3 regions of the Vibrio nigripulchritudo genome follow, and region 3 is predicted to be linked to each of the others. Evidence: riboswitches for the same ligand, from Rfam matches in the RefSeq annotation. Region 3 holds a riboswitch; each other region holds the start of a gene.
What was found. Region 3 has a riboswitch for thiamine pyrophosphate ahead of thiB (thiamine ABC transporter substrate binding subunit). Riboswitches for the same ligand answer to the same signal wherever they lie in the genome.
Positions count from the first base shown of each region.

Region 1 (5,615 bases), 1.8 Mb from region 3:
TCCCGTTTTCTGAAGACGAACTGGTCTTAGTTACCGGGAAAAAACACAAACTCAATGGTAAAAAATCGGTTTCTATCAATCAGCTCAAAGGAGAACCCTTCGTTGCGTTTGGTGAACGCATTCCTACTCGGGTGGTGATAGATAAACTCCTTGCCGAAAAAGACATTGATGTAAACATTCGAATGACCCACAACAATGTGTACACTTTGAAAAAGGCAGTGGAAGCCGAAATAGGTGTGTCGATTTTGCCAAATGAAACGGTAAAAGAAGAGGTCGCTAAAGGTACGTTGCATAAAATCAACATTACCGACATCAACTCTAAGCGACCGTTATCCATCATTCGGCTGGCATCGAAAGACATTTCGACGCCACTGGAAGTCTTTATTAAAGAGCTTTTGAGTTTCGCTCAGAAGTAATTTACAACGCGATCTGTTGTATGCCAGTTGCCAGTCGGGTTACCGCTTCTTTAAGCTCGTCTTCGCTCGCGTTGGTGAAATTTAACCTGATTGCGGACTTCTGCCCTTCAGGACTAGGGTAAAACACAGGGCTTGGTACGACTGCAACACCCTTTTCCAGCAAAGCTTTTGCCAGAATGTAGGTATCACATTCTGGCAATGTTACCCAGACAAACATCCCACCATCGACGCTTTGCAAATTGCAGCTTTCTGGCAGTTGCCTATCCAACTCTGATTTTAGGCATTCATAACGTCTGCGATAGAGGCTACGGATTGAAGCAAGGTGATCATCGAACCCATCATGAGTGAGCAAACCTAACAATACTTCCTGCATTGGCACGCTAGAATGCAAATCCGCCCCCTGTTTGATTTTAAGCAGCGGTTCAATGTAGCTTTGCTTGCCAGTCACTACGCCCATCCTTAAACCCGGTGAAGCAATTTTGGAAAAGGATCTAAGGACAATTGAGTGCTGAGGGCAGAACTCAGACACCATTGGCAACATTTCCCCATGAAATCTCAGCTCTCGGTACGGTGCATCTTCAATAAAGGCAACATTGTACTCTTCACACAGGTTCGCCACGGCTTGCCTCACTGATAGAGACCAGCAAACTCCTGTCGGGTTGTGGAAGTCAGGAACCGCATAAAACATCTTTGGCTTTTCAGAAGCAAAGCAAGATTTCAGTTCCGTGAGATCAGGACCACACTCATTCTGTGACACCGTCACTATGTTCGCCTGTACTAAACCGAATACCTGCATTGCTCCGAGGTAGCTTGGTGCTTCCATAACGACGGTATCCCCCGGATTTATATAAGCTCTCGCAATCAGGTCTAACCCTTGCTGCGATCCTGTGCAAACCATGGCTTGATGCGTATCAGGAAGATTGAAAGCCTGCTCCAAGTGTTCAAGCAATGGCGGATAACCTGCCGTCAAACCGTATTGAAAAACAGCCGGTTTCTCGGTCAAGCTTTCCAGAACTGGCTTCATTAGTGCAATTGGAAACGTTGATTCGTCTGGTAAACCACCAGCCAGCGATATGACATTTTCGTCGCTTGCCGCGCTTAGAATTTCACGTATATAAGACGATTGGATTTGTTTTAATGATTGTGCGACTTCCATTTGTTTCCCATTGCAGCATTGAATTCTGAATTCAATGTTATGGTCTATTGCGAAAACATGTTTGTCCATTTATGCTCTTCATTATGTCCGTTTATGCTTTTTTAGAATTTTGAGCTATCAACATACCTCTAGGATGAATGATGTTCTGTTCCACATTCATCAAGACATAACTAAGACGCATTCTGTAAAGGAATTGATGTCGATTGCTGCTTATTCTGAGCAGCATTTCCACCGTGTGTTTAAAGAAGTGATTGGCGAACCCATCCACCAGTACATTCGCCGGGCGCGCATGGAATACGCAGCCAATCAGCTCATGTTTGATACCTCTTCTCCTATTCTGGATATCGCTAACAACTGTGGTTTTTCTTCGCTTTCTTCTTTCAATAAAGCATTTAAAGCAACATTCGATATGTCACCGGGCAAATGGCGCAAACACGATCTACAGGTATCCGATAAACCCTATTTGAAAGATCCTGAAATCGCAGCGGGCTACAAAAGAGTCGCAAGCCGCCCTCTTCCCGTTCCGAAAATAAAAGAAGTCCCAGACAGAATGGCGGCGTATGTTCGTCACAATGGTTACAGCCGTTCGATTCGCAATGCATGGCTAACGTTGCAGGCGTGGACGAAAGATGATGGGCGAGATTTTTCGCAGCAGTTTGGCTTACACCATTCAAACCCAGCGTGGGTGGAGCTGGATCAGTGTCGATACGTTGCATGTGTGGGCATTTCAGAACCCCTAAAATATCGGGGAGTCGTCAACCAGATGGTGATTCCCGGCGGCTTACACGCAGTATTTAAACTCAAAGGCATCTACGGGGAACTGCTTCCCCAAATAAGCACAGTGCTGGAAACCTGGCTTCCACAATCTGGGTTTAAGCTTCGTTCTACACCAGCTTATGTTCACTATCATAAAAACCACTTTCTTAGCGAAGATGAAGCATTCGAATTGGACTTCTACCTTCCCATTCGTTTTTTCTAGACACTTCATTGATGAGCAAAAAGATGCATTTTACTTGCTAACACATCAAGTCATCATAATTGATATTTCGCTCACTAATTAGACGTACGCACCAAGCCGGGGATCAATTCGTTGCCCTTTTAATGAAAATTGTTATCATCGCGAATAATAGTCGGGGAGCCTTAGGCTGAGATCGCATAGCGAGACCCGTTGAACCTGATTCAGTTAACACTGGCGTAGGGAACTATGAATCTTACTGTCGATGGGTTGATCTCACTACCATTCCATTCTTTAGTCAGAAGAGTTCCTGCTCGCCTGTATTGCGGGAGCACTTATGACCACACAAAACAACCACCCTTCCCCCACAGGTGTGAATACGCCAATCGTACTTACTATTGCTGGTTCTGACAGTGGTGGTGGTGCCGGCATTCAGGCGGATATCAAAGCCATTTCAGCAACGGGCAGCTTTGCTTGTTCAGCTATCACGGCAATTACATCTCAAAACACACAAGGCGTTTCCGCGATTTTCCCTATCCCACTAGACCATGTGGAAAGCCAGCTAGACGCCGTATTTACCGATCTCAATATCGCAGCTGTCAAAGTCGGCATGCTGGCAGATTCGGGCATCATTAAAGTGGTTGCCAGTAAAATAAAACAATACAAGCCAAAATATTTGGTGGTTGACCCGGTAATGGTTGCAACCAGTGGGGATCTGCTTCTCGAAGAGAGTGCCATCAGCACCTTGAAAGCGGAGTTATTGCCGCTTGCTGATGTCATCACCCCTAATCTGCCCGAAGGCGCAGCCTTAACCGGTAATCCAGTGCCTGAAAGTGAAGCCGATATGGAAAGCATGATTGACCAGCTTCGCTCTCTGGGTTGTCAGTCGGTACTGCTCAAAGGCGGGCATTTAGAAAGCAGTGAATACAGTACAGATTTATTGATTTTCCCTGACAAGGTTGAATCATTAAACGCCAAACGTGTTGATACTCAAAACACTCACGGCACAGGTTGTACGCTCTCTTCTGCTATCGCCTCTTTCCTAGCTCAGGGCTATGAACTGCCAGAAGCCGTCAAGCTGGGTAAGTACTACATCTCCAATGCCATCGCTCATGCTGATGAACTGGATATAGGCCAGGGGCATGGTCCGGTTCACCACTTTTTCCCCGGACATGAAGATGTACTCTGAAGCTTCGAGTTTTACGACTCTTGCAAAGGATAAAGCGTTCATCGCGTTAGAAAATGGTGAACTGCAATATCTGGATGCCGAAACGCCAACATTAGCCGACCTGAATATGCGATTTCCTGTCGGGTACTGGACGTGCATTCTTGGAAGAAGCGGTTGCGGTAAATCGACTCTGCTTCGCCATTTTGCAGGGCTTCTCAACGCCAAAGCCAGCTGGAAAGGTGCGCTGTTGTTGGAAGACCAACAAGGCATAAAACACCCTTTGTCGGTTGACAATGAAATCGCGTATATGGGGCAGCAAGATTTACTGATGCCCTGGCTATCCGCATTAGACAATGTCTTGCTCAGCACACGATTTGGCAAGCAATTGAAAGACAAAGAAAGCCAGAAAAAAGCACTGCATTTACTGGAACAGGTCGGTTTGGCAGACCAAAGGGATCTCCTTCCCCAGCAATTGTCTGGTGGCATGCGACAGCGTGTTGCTATCGCCCGAACTCTGATGCAGGAAAAACCCATCGTTCTAATGGATGAACCCTTTTCGGCATTGGATGCAGTAAATCGTCACAAACTTCAGAACCTGGCACATCAGCTACTTCAAGATAAAACCGTGTTACTCATTACCCATGACCCGCACGAAGCCATTCGACTGGCTTCCAAGCTATACGTGATGCAGGGTGCTCCTGCCTTTGCTCACGCTATGGAATTACCTCAATCCGACATCCCAAGAAAGCTGGATGCCGAGTGCGCCAAGCTTCAACAAAGCATTATTGAAAAGCTGGAGAAAGACTATGAGTAACGTAAACCAGCTTTCTACCGTTGCCAGAGCCATTAAGCGAAGCGAGAAAATTTCCTTCCCTCTCCTGCGCGTGATCATTAGTGCGTCGGTGATGATTGGGTTGTGGCAGGCAATTGTGGTGATATTCGACATGCCGGCTTTTATATTGCCAGCCCCGTTTGATGTCTTTGAGCGCCTGATTCAGCGTCAGGATGTGTTGCTCAAACACACCTGGGTCACGGCTCAGGAAATCTTGCTTGGTCTGCTTCTCGGCTTGTCAATGGGGCTGATCTTTGCCCTGCAAATGCTGATGTTCAACCCCCTTAAACGTTGGTTGTTGCCAATTCTTATCGCCAGTCAGGCAATTCCGGTGTTTGCGATTGCCCCTGTTTTAATGCTCTGGCTTGGGTATGGCATTACCTCCAAAGTCGTGATGGCAGCCATCATCATCTTCTTCCCTGTCACGACCTGTTGTTACGACGGTTTACGCAACACCCCAACAGGCTATCTGGATCTGGCGAAAACCATGGGTGCAACGAAATGGGAAACCCTTCGTCATATCCAGCTACCCGCTTCGCTACCAACTCTGGCTTCAGGAATCCGAGTTGCGGTTGTTGTGGCTCCGATTGGAGCAGTTTGTGGCGAATGGGTAGGTTCAAGCGAAGGGCTTGGGTATCTGATGTTGCAGGCGAATGCCCGCATGATGATCGACGAAATGTTCGCGGCGCTCTTTATTTTATCCGCTTTGTCTGTGTCGCTGTATTTTGCAGCAGACGAAGCACTTAAAAGACTTATCCCTTGGGAAAAGTAATCACACTTTCAATAGGAATGATCTATAGGGTCTGTTGACCTGGAAATCAATCAGCGATTTAAAAAGGAAAATATTGTGAAAAAGAAGACCATTTTCAGTGCTATTGCACTTGCTGCCTCAGCGGTTACTTTTAATGTAACTGCGGAAGAAAAGAAACTGACTCTGATGCTGGACTGGTTCGTTAACCCGAACCACGGCCCGATCGTCATCGCTAAAGAACGCGGTTACTTTAAGGAAGAAGGCATTACGGTAAACGTTCAGGAACCTGCTGACCCAAGCACACCACCAAAACTGGTTGCAGCGAATAAAGTTGATC
Region 1 covers NZ_AP027049.1:2,191,868-2,197,482, forward strand. The annotation lists gene QMG91_RS10065 (LysR family transcriptional regulator) at 1-416, shown strand, start outside; gene QMG91_RS10070 (aminotransferase-like domain-containing protein) at 418-1,572, opposite strand; gene QMG91_RS10075 (AraC family transcriptional regulator) at 1,682-2,551, shown strand; TPP riboswitch at 2,694-2,790, shown strand; gene thiD (bifunctional hydroxymethylpyrimidine kinase/phosphomethylpyrimidine kinase) at 2,865-3,716, shown strand; gene QMG91_RS10085 (ABC transporter ATP-binding protein) at 3,706-4,509, shown strand; partial or broken gene QMG91_RS10090 (ABC transporter permease) at 4,568-5,299, shown strand; gene QMG91_RS10095 (ABC transporter substrate-binding protein) at 5,375-5,615, shown strand, end outside.
Region 1: it holds a riboswitch for thiamine pyrophosphate, as region 3 does, so the genes downstream of both, thiD (bifunctional hydroxymethylpyrimidine kinase/phosphomethylpyrimidine kinase) here and thiB (thiamine ABC transporter substrate binding subunit) in region 3, are expected to answer to the same signal.

Region 2 (5,615 bases), 530 kb from region 3:
AAGTTCGGAATCGATAACCGCTGAAAGCATCTAAGCGGGAAGCGAGCCCTGAGATGAGTCTTCCCTGATACTTTAAGTATCCTAAAGGGTTGTTCGAGACCAGAACGTTGATAGGCAGGGTGTGTAAGCGTTGTGAGGCGTTGAGCTAACCTGTACTAATTGCCCGTGAGGCTTAACCATACAACACCCAAGGGGTTTTGAGTGGACTCAGATAAGAACAGATTGAATGTGTAAGAATCAGAACTAAAAACAGCTTTCCAGATTAAAGAATTTGCTTGGCGACCATAGCGTTGTGGACCCACCTGATTCCATGCCGAACTCAGAAGTGAAACGCAATAGCGCCGATGGTAGTGTGGGGTTTCCCCATGTGAGAGTAGGACATCGCCAGGCTTTAAATTTAAAAGAAGCCCGTTTGCAAGAACGGGCTTTTTTAATCCATAGCATAAAAGAATTGAATGTGCTGGTATAGCTCAGTTGGTAGAGCGCACCCTTGGTAAGGGTGAGGTCCCCAGTTCAAATCTGGGTACTAGCACCATTAATTATTGTTTACAGATTGTGAGTCAGTCTGAAACAAAAAAGAATTTTCTTGGCGACCATAGCATTGTGGACCCACCTGATTTCCATGCCGAACTCAGAAGTGAAACGCAATAGCGCCGATGGTAGTGTGGGGCTTCCCCATGTGAGAGTAGGACATCGCCAGGTTCAATTTCCAAGCCCTGATCAGCCGATCAGGGCTTTTTCGTTTCTACATCATAAAAACTTGTTTCAAGTCACCAAAAGTGACTCCTGTAACTTTTAATATCTCACACTCTTCGTGTCTCAATGTATCCGAAAATAAAAACAATTTTTTGTGTATATAGAGATAGAATAATCGCAATATTCAAATGAAGGATAGGGGAAGATGGGACAATTATCCGTTCTTGGCTTTATTGCACTAGGTGGTGCATTTGGTGCCTGCTCACGATTTTTGGTGTCGGAGTTATGTGCAAGTTTATTTGGGCGAGGTTTTCCCTATGGGACGCTCACAGTGAACGTTGTGGGCTCTTTAGCGATGGGAATGCTCATTGCCTCGTTTGAGAATGGAAGTCTTGCCACAGAGCCCTGGAGACAGATTATCGGGTTAGGTTTCTTGGGAGCGCTGACCACGTTCTCAACTTTCTCTATGGATAATGTTTTACTGATGCAGCAGGGCGCTTTTTTTAAGATGGGTCTGAATGTTTTGTTAAATGTTATTCTCAGTATCTCTGCTGCCTGGATCGGTTTTCAATTGTTGATTAAAAGTTAATCTTTTTTACCTTTAGTCTTGGTTTTGACATAACCTTTCCCTTATACTGGCTTCACTTGTCGGAGTGCTCGAACACGTAGCGTGTTAAGTAATGAGCTGAGACCGCGTAGCGGGATCCGTTGAACCTGATCAGGCTAATACCTGCGAAGGGAACAAGAGAAGATACCATCACTCGAATACAATCGAGATCTATCTGATTTACAGTTGAGCACGAACTTGTTTTATCTGCTCACTGCCCTCTTGTCACAACAATCCGTCAAGCATTTTCTTCCTAGGGTTATGCCCTCAAAAATAATGATGCAAGGAAAAATGCTATGTCGAATCGCAAGCAAGCGAGACTGGAAGCCAAACAGTTTATTGATAATCTGTCGACCCAACCCTATCCAAACTCTCATAAAGTCTACGTAGAAGGTTCACGCAGTGATATTCAGGTCCCAATGCGTGAAATCAGCCTGGCTGATAGCCTGGTTGGTGGTACGAAGAAAGACCCTATATTCGAGCCGAATGACCCAATTCGCGTTTATGACACCTCCGGTGTTTACACTGATCCAAATTACGACATCGACTTGTACAGCGGTTTGCCAAAACTGCGAGAGAAGTGGATTGAAGAGCGTGCCGATACAGAAATCCTCGCAGATGTAAGCTCGGTCTACACTAAAGAGCGCCTTGAAGACGATACGCTTGACGAGCTTCGTTACGGAAACCTTCCAAAAATTCGCCGTGCAAAAGAGGGACAGTGTGTTACACAGCTACACTATGCGCGCCAAGGCATCATCACTCCGGAGATGGAATACATCGCCATTCGTGAAAACATGCAGCGTCGTAAGTTTGCGGATGAGCAACTGAATATCGAGCATCCAGGTGAAAGCTTTGGAGCGAACTTACCGAAAGAAATCACCCCAGAGTTTGTTCGTAAAGAAGTGGCAGAAGGTCGTGCCATCATTCCTTCCAACATTAACCACCCTGAATCAGAACCAATGATCATTGGTCGAAACTTCCTGGTTAAAGTAAATGCCAACATTGGTAACTCTGCGGTCACCTCTTCAATTGAAGAAGAAGTAGAAAAGCTGGTTTGGGCAACTCGCTGGGGTGGCGATACGGTTATGGACCTTTCAACCGGTCGAAACATTCACGAAACACGTGAATGGATCATGCGTAACAGCCCGGTTCCGATTGGTACGGTTCCAATGTATCAGGCGCTTGAGAAAGTGAACGGTATCGCAGAAAACCTCAACTGGGAAGTGATGAGAGACACCCTTATCGAGCAGGCGGAGCAGGGGGTTGATTACTTCACCATTCACGCTGGATTGTTGCTTCGTTATGTTCCGATGACGGCTAAGCGAGTCACAGGTATTGTTTCTCGTGGCGGCTCAATCATCGCTAAGTGGTGTTTGGCTCATCACCAGGAAAGTTTCCTGTACACGCATTTCCGTGAAATCTGTGAAATTTGTGCGAAGTACGACGTAGCGCTTTCACTGGGTGATGGTCTTCGTCCTGGCTCCATTGCCGATGCAAACGATGAAGCTCAGTTTTCTGAGCTAAGAACTTTGGGTGAGCTGACTAAGGTTGCTTGGGAATACGATGTGCAGGTGATCATTGAAGGTCCGGGTCATATCCCAATGCACATGATCAAAGAGAACATGGACGAGCAGCTTAAGCACTGTCATGAAGCGCCATTCTATACACTTGGGCCACTGACAACTGACATTGCACCTGGCTACGACCACATCACTTCAGGGATCGGTGCCGCCATGATCGGTTGGTACGGCTGTGCCATGTTGTGTTATGTGACGCCTAAAGAACATTTAGGTCTGCCAAACAAGGAAGACGTTAAAACCGGTCTTATCACTTATAAACTCGCCGCTCATGCCGCTGATTTGGCTAAAGGTCACCCTGGTGCGCAGATTCGTGATAACGCACTCTCTAAGGCTCGCTTTGAATTCCGCTGGGAAGACCAGTTCAACTTGGCTCTAGACCCGGATACAGCGCGTACTTACCACGATGAAACTCTTCCTCAAGAGTCTGGAAAAGTTGCGCACTTCTGTTCTATGTGTGGACCTAAGTTCTGTTCTATGAAGATTTCTCAGGAAGTCCGTGAATACGCAAAAGACACAAAACAGGTTGCGCTCGATCAGGCAATTGAGATCAAAATGCTAGATGACCCACTTGAGGGCATGCGCCAGAAGTCTGAGGAATTTAAGGCATCAGGGTCGGAACTTTACCATCCCGCTAAGCAAAGCGTTTTGGAGGAATAATGCCACAGCTACTTCTTCCGCAAGATAAAGTACATCTTACGGGTTTGGTGCAGTCGTGCTTATTGCTAGCGAAAGAGCAGGGATTTGATATTTCCGATATCGAGTTGGGCATTAGCCCAACTCCACTTGTTCAGTGCCATGTTGATGACAGGACGACAACACTGTTTCTTGGTGAAGGAGAAAGCGACGCCGATTTTGTTTGTCGCTTTGCTTCTGGTCAGGCTTCGCCTCTGGCAATTTCTGATCTGTCTAAGCAGGCTAATTTGCTACTACTGGATGTCTACCATGATTTTCAGTTGGTCGACTTATGGGCTCATGAAGGTACAAACCGAGCGATTGCTTTTGAAGGTTCGCCACTCAATGAGCAAGAACAAGAGTCATATGTCGCTTGGCTACTGACGGCTTTGGTCATTGATTTTCCTATTGAGGACGCATTAGTTATTGCTCGAGCGGCAGTCCGTGACGATGTTTCACGTGAAACATGGCCTTTGAATCTCGAAGCTTTTCCTGTTCCGGTGCTATCTGATAGCCTTTTGAATATTGATGTAGGTTGGAACGTCGAGAGTGATATTCAGTTCCCGTCTACAGATTCCGAAAGACTAAAACTATACCCAGTAGTCGATACGGTAGAGTGGGTTGCTAGATTGCTTGAGCTGGGTGTAAAAACCGTCCAGCTGAGAATCAAGGATTCACAAGACCCAGACCTTGAGTCAAAGGTGAAAGAGGCAATAGAGCTGGGGCAGCAGTATGATGCTCAGGTTTATATCAATGATTACTGGCAGCTAGCCATCAAGCATGGTGCTTACGGCGTGCATCTTGGTCAGGAAGATTTGGAAGTAGCAGAGCTTGATGACATTGCTGATGCAGGGCTACGTATTGGGTTGTCTACTCATGGCTATTACGAAATCTTGCGAATCAAGCAGGTCAATCCGAGCTACATTGCACTCGGGCATATCTTCCCAACGACGACTAAGGTCATGCCTTCAAGACCCCAAGGGCTGGTTCGACTCGAACTATACCAAAAGCTTGTAGGGACTTTTCCAACAGTAGCAATAGGTGGAATTGATCTGGAACGTGCTCCATCCGTATGGAAGTGTGGCGTTTCGAGTTTAGCTGTAGTTAGAGCGATTACGCTGAGCGACGATCCAAAAGAAGTGATCGGACAGTTTCACACCTTGATGAGTAGCAGGCAAAAGAGTGGCTCCGATTTCTGATTCAGAATTTCTCCGTTATCAAAGACAGATCGCTCTTCCAGAGATTGGTGATACTGGGCAGAGTAAGCTGAAAAAAGCGCGATTGCTGGTCATTGGATGTGGCGGGCTTGGCTGTTCTGCAATACAGCATTTAGCCTGCTCCGGTGTTGGCAACCTTGTTGTCGCTGATGGAGACACGGTAGAAATTAGCAATCTTCCAAGACAGATTCTGTACACGGAAAACGAAGTAGGTCTACCAAAAGTAGAAGCGACGAAGAAAGCCATCGCACGTCTCAACGCATCAACTAAAGTCAGAACCATAAACAAGCGGCTCGAGGGAAGCCAACTCGAACTGGAATGTATGATGGCCGACTTAGTTCTGGATTGCAGCGACAACTTTGAAACCAGGCAAGCAGTTAATCTTGCTTGCATGAAATCAAAAACACCGCTTATCTCCGGAGCCGCAATAGGTTGGGATGGTCAGCTTTCTACGTTTTTGTATCAGGATTCACAACCTTGTTACCACTGTCTATATCCTATCAATGAATCGCAACCCAACATGCGCTGCTCCGATGCCGGTGTTGTTGGACCGGTTGTGGGAATCATTGGTACTCATCAAGCGCTTACTGCCATAAGAATTATTACAACAGGAAAAGCCGCGGAAAGCAGACTCACTTTGTTTGATGGACTTTCAATGCAATTTCATCAGCTCAAGGTCGCCAAAGACCCGGCTTGCCCTGTTTGCAATACAAACTCAGATACTCAGGAAGAACAATGAGTACTTTTACAATTACATTTAATGGTGAGTCGGAAGAAGCTGAATCAAGCACAACACTGACCAGTTTGCTGGAAAGCAAAAACATCGAACTTAAAGGAATTGCT
Region 2 covers NZ_AP027049.1:3,932,902-3,938,516, reverse strand. The annotation lists rRNA gene QMG91_RS17985 (23S ribosomal RNA) at 1-180, shown strand, start outside; rRNA gene rrf (5S ribosomal RNA) at 275-390, shown strand; tRNA gene QMG91_RS17975 (tRNA-Thr) at 460-535, shown strand; rRNA gene rrf (5S ribosomal RNA) at 586-702, shown strand; gene crcB (fluoride efflux transporter CrcB) at 902-1,285, shown strand; TPP riboswitch at 1,336-1,454, shown strand; gene thiC (phosphomethylpyrimidine synthase ThiC) at 1,600-3,540, shown strand; gene QMG91_RS17955 (thiamine phosphate synthase) at 3,537-4,754, shown strand; gene QMG91_RS17950 (HesA/MoeB/ThiF family protein) at 4,738-5,511, shown strand; gene thiS (sulfur carrier protein ThiS) at 5,508-5,615, shown strand, end outside.
Region 2: it holds a riboswitch for thiamine pyrophosphate, as region 3 does, so the genes downstream of both, thiC (phosphomethylpyrimidine synthase ThiC) here and thiB (thiamine ABC transporter substrate binding subunit) in region 3, are expected to answer to the same signal.

Region 3 (5,615 bases):
AGTAGGGGTCGGTCCAGATTTGCAAAAGATTGAGTGAGGGAGAATGAGAAAGCAACGCCCACAAAGCTGACATGACAAATATCAGGATAAAGGTGGCAACAACTATCCCTACTTTGGGTACGTTTTGGTTCACGACGCAGAAAGCCTAAGCATATAGAAGCAAGCCATGCATTATACCCAAGCTACCGCAAGATGTGTGATTCAGAGCTCTATCTTCTGTTTTAGTTCAAGGAAAAGAACGCAGCGTAATGACCAGTCCTTTCCAAGTTCTTTGACGATGAAATGGAACAGAAGATAAGCTCCCAAGGGCGAGTTTGCTTGGCTCTCATACGGCGTTATCGATTTTTGATTTAGGACCACTAGCTCTTCAAATCGCTGTCTTGTCTGAAAACCAAGCAATTCTCGCTGAAACTAATATCTTGCGGTTGCTTGGGTATTTGCCTAGCTTGATGTCTGTTGAAAACTTAGAAAGTTAAGGCATTTTGCCATTCACGAATCCAGGCTTTGCGGTTTTGCGCCACCTCTTCTGATTCGAACAACAATGCTTTGCCTGGCAGGGATAATGTTTCGAAGCCTTTTGGCAGTTCCACATCCGTCACTGGGTACATCCAGTTACCTGTTGGCATCGCAGACTGGAATTCATCACTCAGGATAAATGCCATAAACTCATCCGCCAGTTTTTGATTGGCGCTGTTCTTCACTTTTGCCGCTACTTCAACCTGCGCATAGTGACCTTCAGCAAAGTTAGCTGCTGCGAAGTTTGCATCGTTCTCGGCGATCAAGTGGTAAGCCGGTGAAGTGGTGTAAGACAGAACCATGTCCGATTCACCTTCAAGGAACATTGAGTAAGCTTCTGACCAGCCTTTGGTTACAGTGACGGTTTTCTTCGCCAGTTGCTTCCACGCATCACTTACTTTGTCACCGTATACAGACTTCATCCAAAGCATCAGACCCTGACCCGGCGTTGACGTACGCGGATCCTGATAAATAACCTTCAGGTCATCACGCTTTTCTACCAGCTCTTTCAGGCTTTTCGGTGGGTTAGCCAGCTTCTCTTTGTTGTACACAAAGGCAAAGTAACCGTAATCGTAAGGGACAAAAGTACTGTCATCCCAACCACCTGGGATGGTAACGGTGCTGGTATCTACAGAATGTTCTGCCAGCAAGTCACTCTGTTTCGCTTCTGCCATCAGGTTGTTGTCCAACCCAAGAACGATATCCGCTTTGCTGTTCTTACCTTCAAGACGCAGACGATTAAGAATGGTCACGCCATCGTCAAGTGCCACAAATTCCAAGTTACAGCCACATTTCGCTTCAAATGCTTTTTCTACTGTTGGGCCCGGTCCCCAGTCCGCCGCGAAAGAGTCATACGTGTAAACTGTAAGTGTGTTTTGATCGGCGAATGCCGGCGTGGCAGCAAGTGTAGCGAGCGCTACGGTAGTCAGTGCGTATTTCACTGGTCGCTCCTATCCGTTGTTGAGCGGCACAGGGTTGAGATGAGGAAAATTCCACGCTCAATTCCTACGCCAGTATTATCTGGTTCAGGTGTACGGGTTCAAACCAAAGGTTTATCTCAGCCATAAGATGGACAACATTTTATGCGCCCAAACATTCAGCACCCCGATGAGAGTTGGTTTATTGTATCGCGTTATTTCCACTTAGCCATATGCAAATGGCTTAAATATCCAATTCGCTAATGATGCTTGGGGATACTAGCCGCGTTGATCATAACCCCAGCGAGGAACCAAGCCTTGTTCTACACCTAGATGATCCAGAATGCGGGCAACCATAAAATCAACCAGATCCTCTATGCTGTTTGGCTGGTGATAAAAACCCGGTGCGGCTGGCATGATGGTCACGCCCATTTGAGAAAGCTTGTGCATGTTTTCTAGGTGGAGTGTAGAGAAAGGCGTTTCACGTACCACCAACAACAGCTGACCTCGTTCTTTCATCACAACATCAGCGGCGCGCTCAATCAGGTTATCAGACATACCGTGGGCGATGGCCGCCACACTGCCTGCACTGCATGGGCACACCACCATCTGTTTAGGCGCAGCAGAACCTGACGCCACAGGAGAAAACCAGTCTTCTTTGCCACAAACCACCAGTTTATCCGCGTCGCAACCCAGATGTTCCACCAGCTTTTCTTTAGCACCGTCTGGCGATGCTGGTAACTTCAAACCATGCTCTGTCGCCATGACAACCCGCGCGGCGGAAGAGATAAGCAGATAAACGGTGTAATCTGCGGCTAACAGGCACTCCAGCAAACGGAGACCATAAGGTGCCCCCGATGCTCCGGTAAATGCCAAAGTGATGGTTTTCTTTTCTTGATTCATTCTTACTTCTTAGAGAATTTCTGATTACTTCTCGCTCTTGTATTTCAGAGCGTTGAGTAATTTATCATGGATCCCACCAAAGCCCCCATTACTCATGACCAATATCTGATCACCGAGTTCGGCTTTTTCGACAACACTGGATACCAGATCATCAATGCTGTCGGACGTATAAGCAGACTGTGAGCATTGCTTGGCAACATCATCTACCGACCATTCAATGGTTTCTGGCTGGAAAAGATACACGGAATCGGCTTTTTTAAGCGAATTTGCCAATGTTTCTTTATGAACGCCCATTTTCATGGTGCTTGAACGGGGTTCGAGCACAGCGATGATCTTCTGCTGACCGACTTTGTTACGTAAACCTTCTAAGGTTAGTTCAATGGCTGTTGGGTGGTGAGCAAAGTCATCATAAACTGTGACGCCATTTTCTTCCCCCTTTCGCTCTAAGCGGCGCTTGGTATTAACGAACAGCCCCAGTGCTTCACAGGCTAAATCTGGTGTCACACCCACGTGCCTTGCGGCCGCTATCGCCATCAGTGCGTTATCCACATTGTGATCGCCTATCAAATCCCAGCTGACTCTGCCGACCAGTGCCCCCTGGAAGTAGACATCAAACACACTACCATCGATTTTAACCTTCTCGGCTTTCCAGTCACCACCTTCTCCGCTGGTTTCTTTTTCACTCCAGCAGCCACGTTCCAGCACATCCTGTAATGCGTCATCGTTAATGGGTGAGAAAATGCGTCCATTACCCGGTACGGTACGAACCAAATGGTGGAATTGCTTCTTGATCGCTTCAAGGTCATCGAAGATATCTGCATGATCGAATTCAAGATTGTTCATCACCAGTGTACGTGGGTGATAGTGGACAAACTTCGAACGTTTATCGAAAAAAGCGCTGTCATATTCATCGGCTTCGACGACAAAAAACATACTGTCACCCAAACGGGCAGAGACACCAAAATTGCCCAATACGCCGCCCACCAGAAAACCGGGCTGATAGCCGCAGTGTTCCAAAATCCACGTCAGCATGCTGGAAGTGGTGGTTTTGCCATGAGTACCGGATACTGCGAGCACCCAGCGATCGTGCAGTAAAAACTCCTGCAGCCATTGAGGACCAGATGTGTATCTCAGATTATTGTTCAGCACATATTCTACGCAGGGGTTCCCACGGCTCATTGCATTGCCAACCACCACCAGATCAGGCTTCGGCTCCAATTGAGAAGGGTCGAACCCTTCGATAATTTCAATGCCCTGCGACTCTAGTAAAGTGCTCATCGGAGGGTAAACGTTGGCGTCACACCCCGTGACTTTATGCCCTAGCTGACGCGCTAAAACTGCTGCGCCACCCATAAAAGTCCCGCAGATTCCCAGAATATGAATATGCATAAATTACGATTCCTAGTCTTTTTTGACGTCGTTAGAGTAAGTGAATTTGCTTCTTAGCGTGCCTGATTTGTGTCAGTGATATGTGAACAAAAAATGTGATGTCCAACTAAAATGAGTCAGGTATCAGCAAGTTACTTCATTACCATTAAAAAGATTCCACTTATACAATACTAAATGTATCCCCGAACCCCTACTAATTCGGGTAGGAAACCCAACTTAGATTGGGATGTTATTGTATCTGAGCTCACTTGCGCGACCCTGTTTCTTGACTGTGAACCCTAAAGAAACGCTGACCTTCCCCAGTCAGATTCGTCGGTAGCTCAGAACTCTGCTCAAGAAACAAACTAAGGAATAAACATGTCTGAGATACGCACCCTAGGCGAGTTCATTGTTGAAAAACAACATGACTTCCCTCATGCCAGTGGCGATCTTTCCTCTCTTCTCGGTTCAATTAAACTTGCTGCCAAAATCGTAAACCGTGAAATCAATAAAGCTGGTCTGGTCGATATTACCGGAGCAGTTGGCACAGAAAACGTTCAGGGTGAAGCTCAGCAGAAACTGGACGTATACGCCAACGAGAAGTTCAAAGCCGCACTGGAAGCCCGCGATCAGGTTTGTGGTGTTGCCAGTGAAGAAGAAGACGAAGCCGTCGCGTTCAACAAAGAACTCAACAAAAACGCGAAGTATGTCGTTTTGATGGATCCACTGGATGGTTCTTCGAACATCGACGTAAACGTTTCCGTCGGCACCATCTTCTCTATTTACCAGCGTGTGTCTCCAATAGGTACACCGCCAACCGAAGAAGACTTCCTGCAGCCTGGCGACAAACAAGTCGCGGCTGGTTACATCATATATGGTTCCTCGACCATGCTGGTGTATACCACAGGTAAAGGAGTGCATGGCTTCACCTACGATCCATCTTTGGGGGTATTCTGTCTCTCACACGAAAATATGATGATCCCGGAAGACGGTCTGATTTACTCCATCAACGAAGGGAACTACATTCGCTTCCCAACCGGAGTGAAGAAATACATCAAGTACTGTCAGGAAAATGAACCTTCGGAAGGTCGCCCATACACCTCCCGCTACATTGGTTCTCTGGTTGCAGATTTTCACCGCAACCTGCTTAAAGGGGGTATCTACCTCTACCCAAGTACTCAGAGCCATCCGAATGGTAAGCTTCGTTTGCTTTACGAGTGCAACCCTATGGCATTCTTGATTGAACAGGCTGGTGGTCTGGCATCCGACGGTGTGAATCGCATTATGGATTTAAAACCGACCGAACTTCACCAGCGTGTGCCGTTTTTTGTTGGTTCTAAGAACATGGTTCGCAAAGTGGAAGAATTCCTCGAACTGAATCAAGACTGATCCCTCTTCCCCTGCTCAAACCTGAGCAGGGGTATCTGATTGACCTTTGCTATTTTCTCTTCTGTTGTTTTCTCTTTCACTGCTTTCTCATCGATATCATCTCCACCCAGATCGCCTAAAGTTGAATAGCCGGACGGTAAAAATTCGCTTAAGCTAAATTGAGTAGAATTCATTCGTAAAGGAAATCAGTAATGAGTTTAAATAATGTACCTGCAGGTAAGTCTCTGCCTGATGACATCTATGTTGTGATTGAAATCCCAGCAAATGCAGACCCGATTAAATATGAAGTAGACAAGGATTCTGGCGCGGTGTTTGTTGACCGCTTTATGTCTGCTCCCATGTTTTACCCATGTAATTACGGCTACGTAAACCACACACTTTCGTTAGACGGCGATCCGGTCGATGTACTGGTTCCGACTCCGCATCCGCTTATGCCGGGTTCTGTTATTCGCTGCCGTCCGGTCGGTGTATTGAAAATGACGGACGAGTCCGGTGAAGATGCAAAAGTAGTTGCCGTTCCTC
Region 3 covers NZ_AP027049.1:439,892-445,506, reverse strand. The annotation lists gene thiP (thiamine/thiamine pyrophosphate ABC transporter permease ThiP) at 1-133, opposite strand, end outside; gene thiB (thiamine ABC transporter substrate binding subunit) at 465-1,457, opposite strand; TPP riboswitch at 1,502-1,633, opposite strand; gene QMG91_RS02270 (flavin prenyltransferase UbiX) at 1,713-2,336, opposite strand; gene mpl (UDP-N-acetylmuramate:L-alanyl-gamma-D-glutamyl-meso-diaminopimelate ligase) at 2,361-3,725, opposite strand; gene fbp (class 1 fructose-bisphosphatase) at 4,083-5,093, shown strand; gene ppa (inorganic diphosphatase) at 5,285-5,615, shown strand, end outside.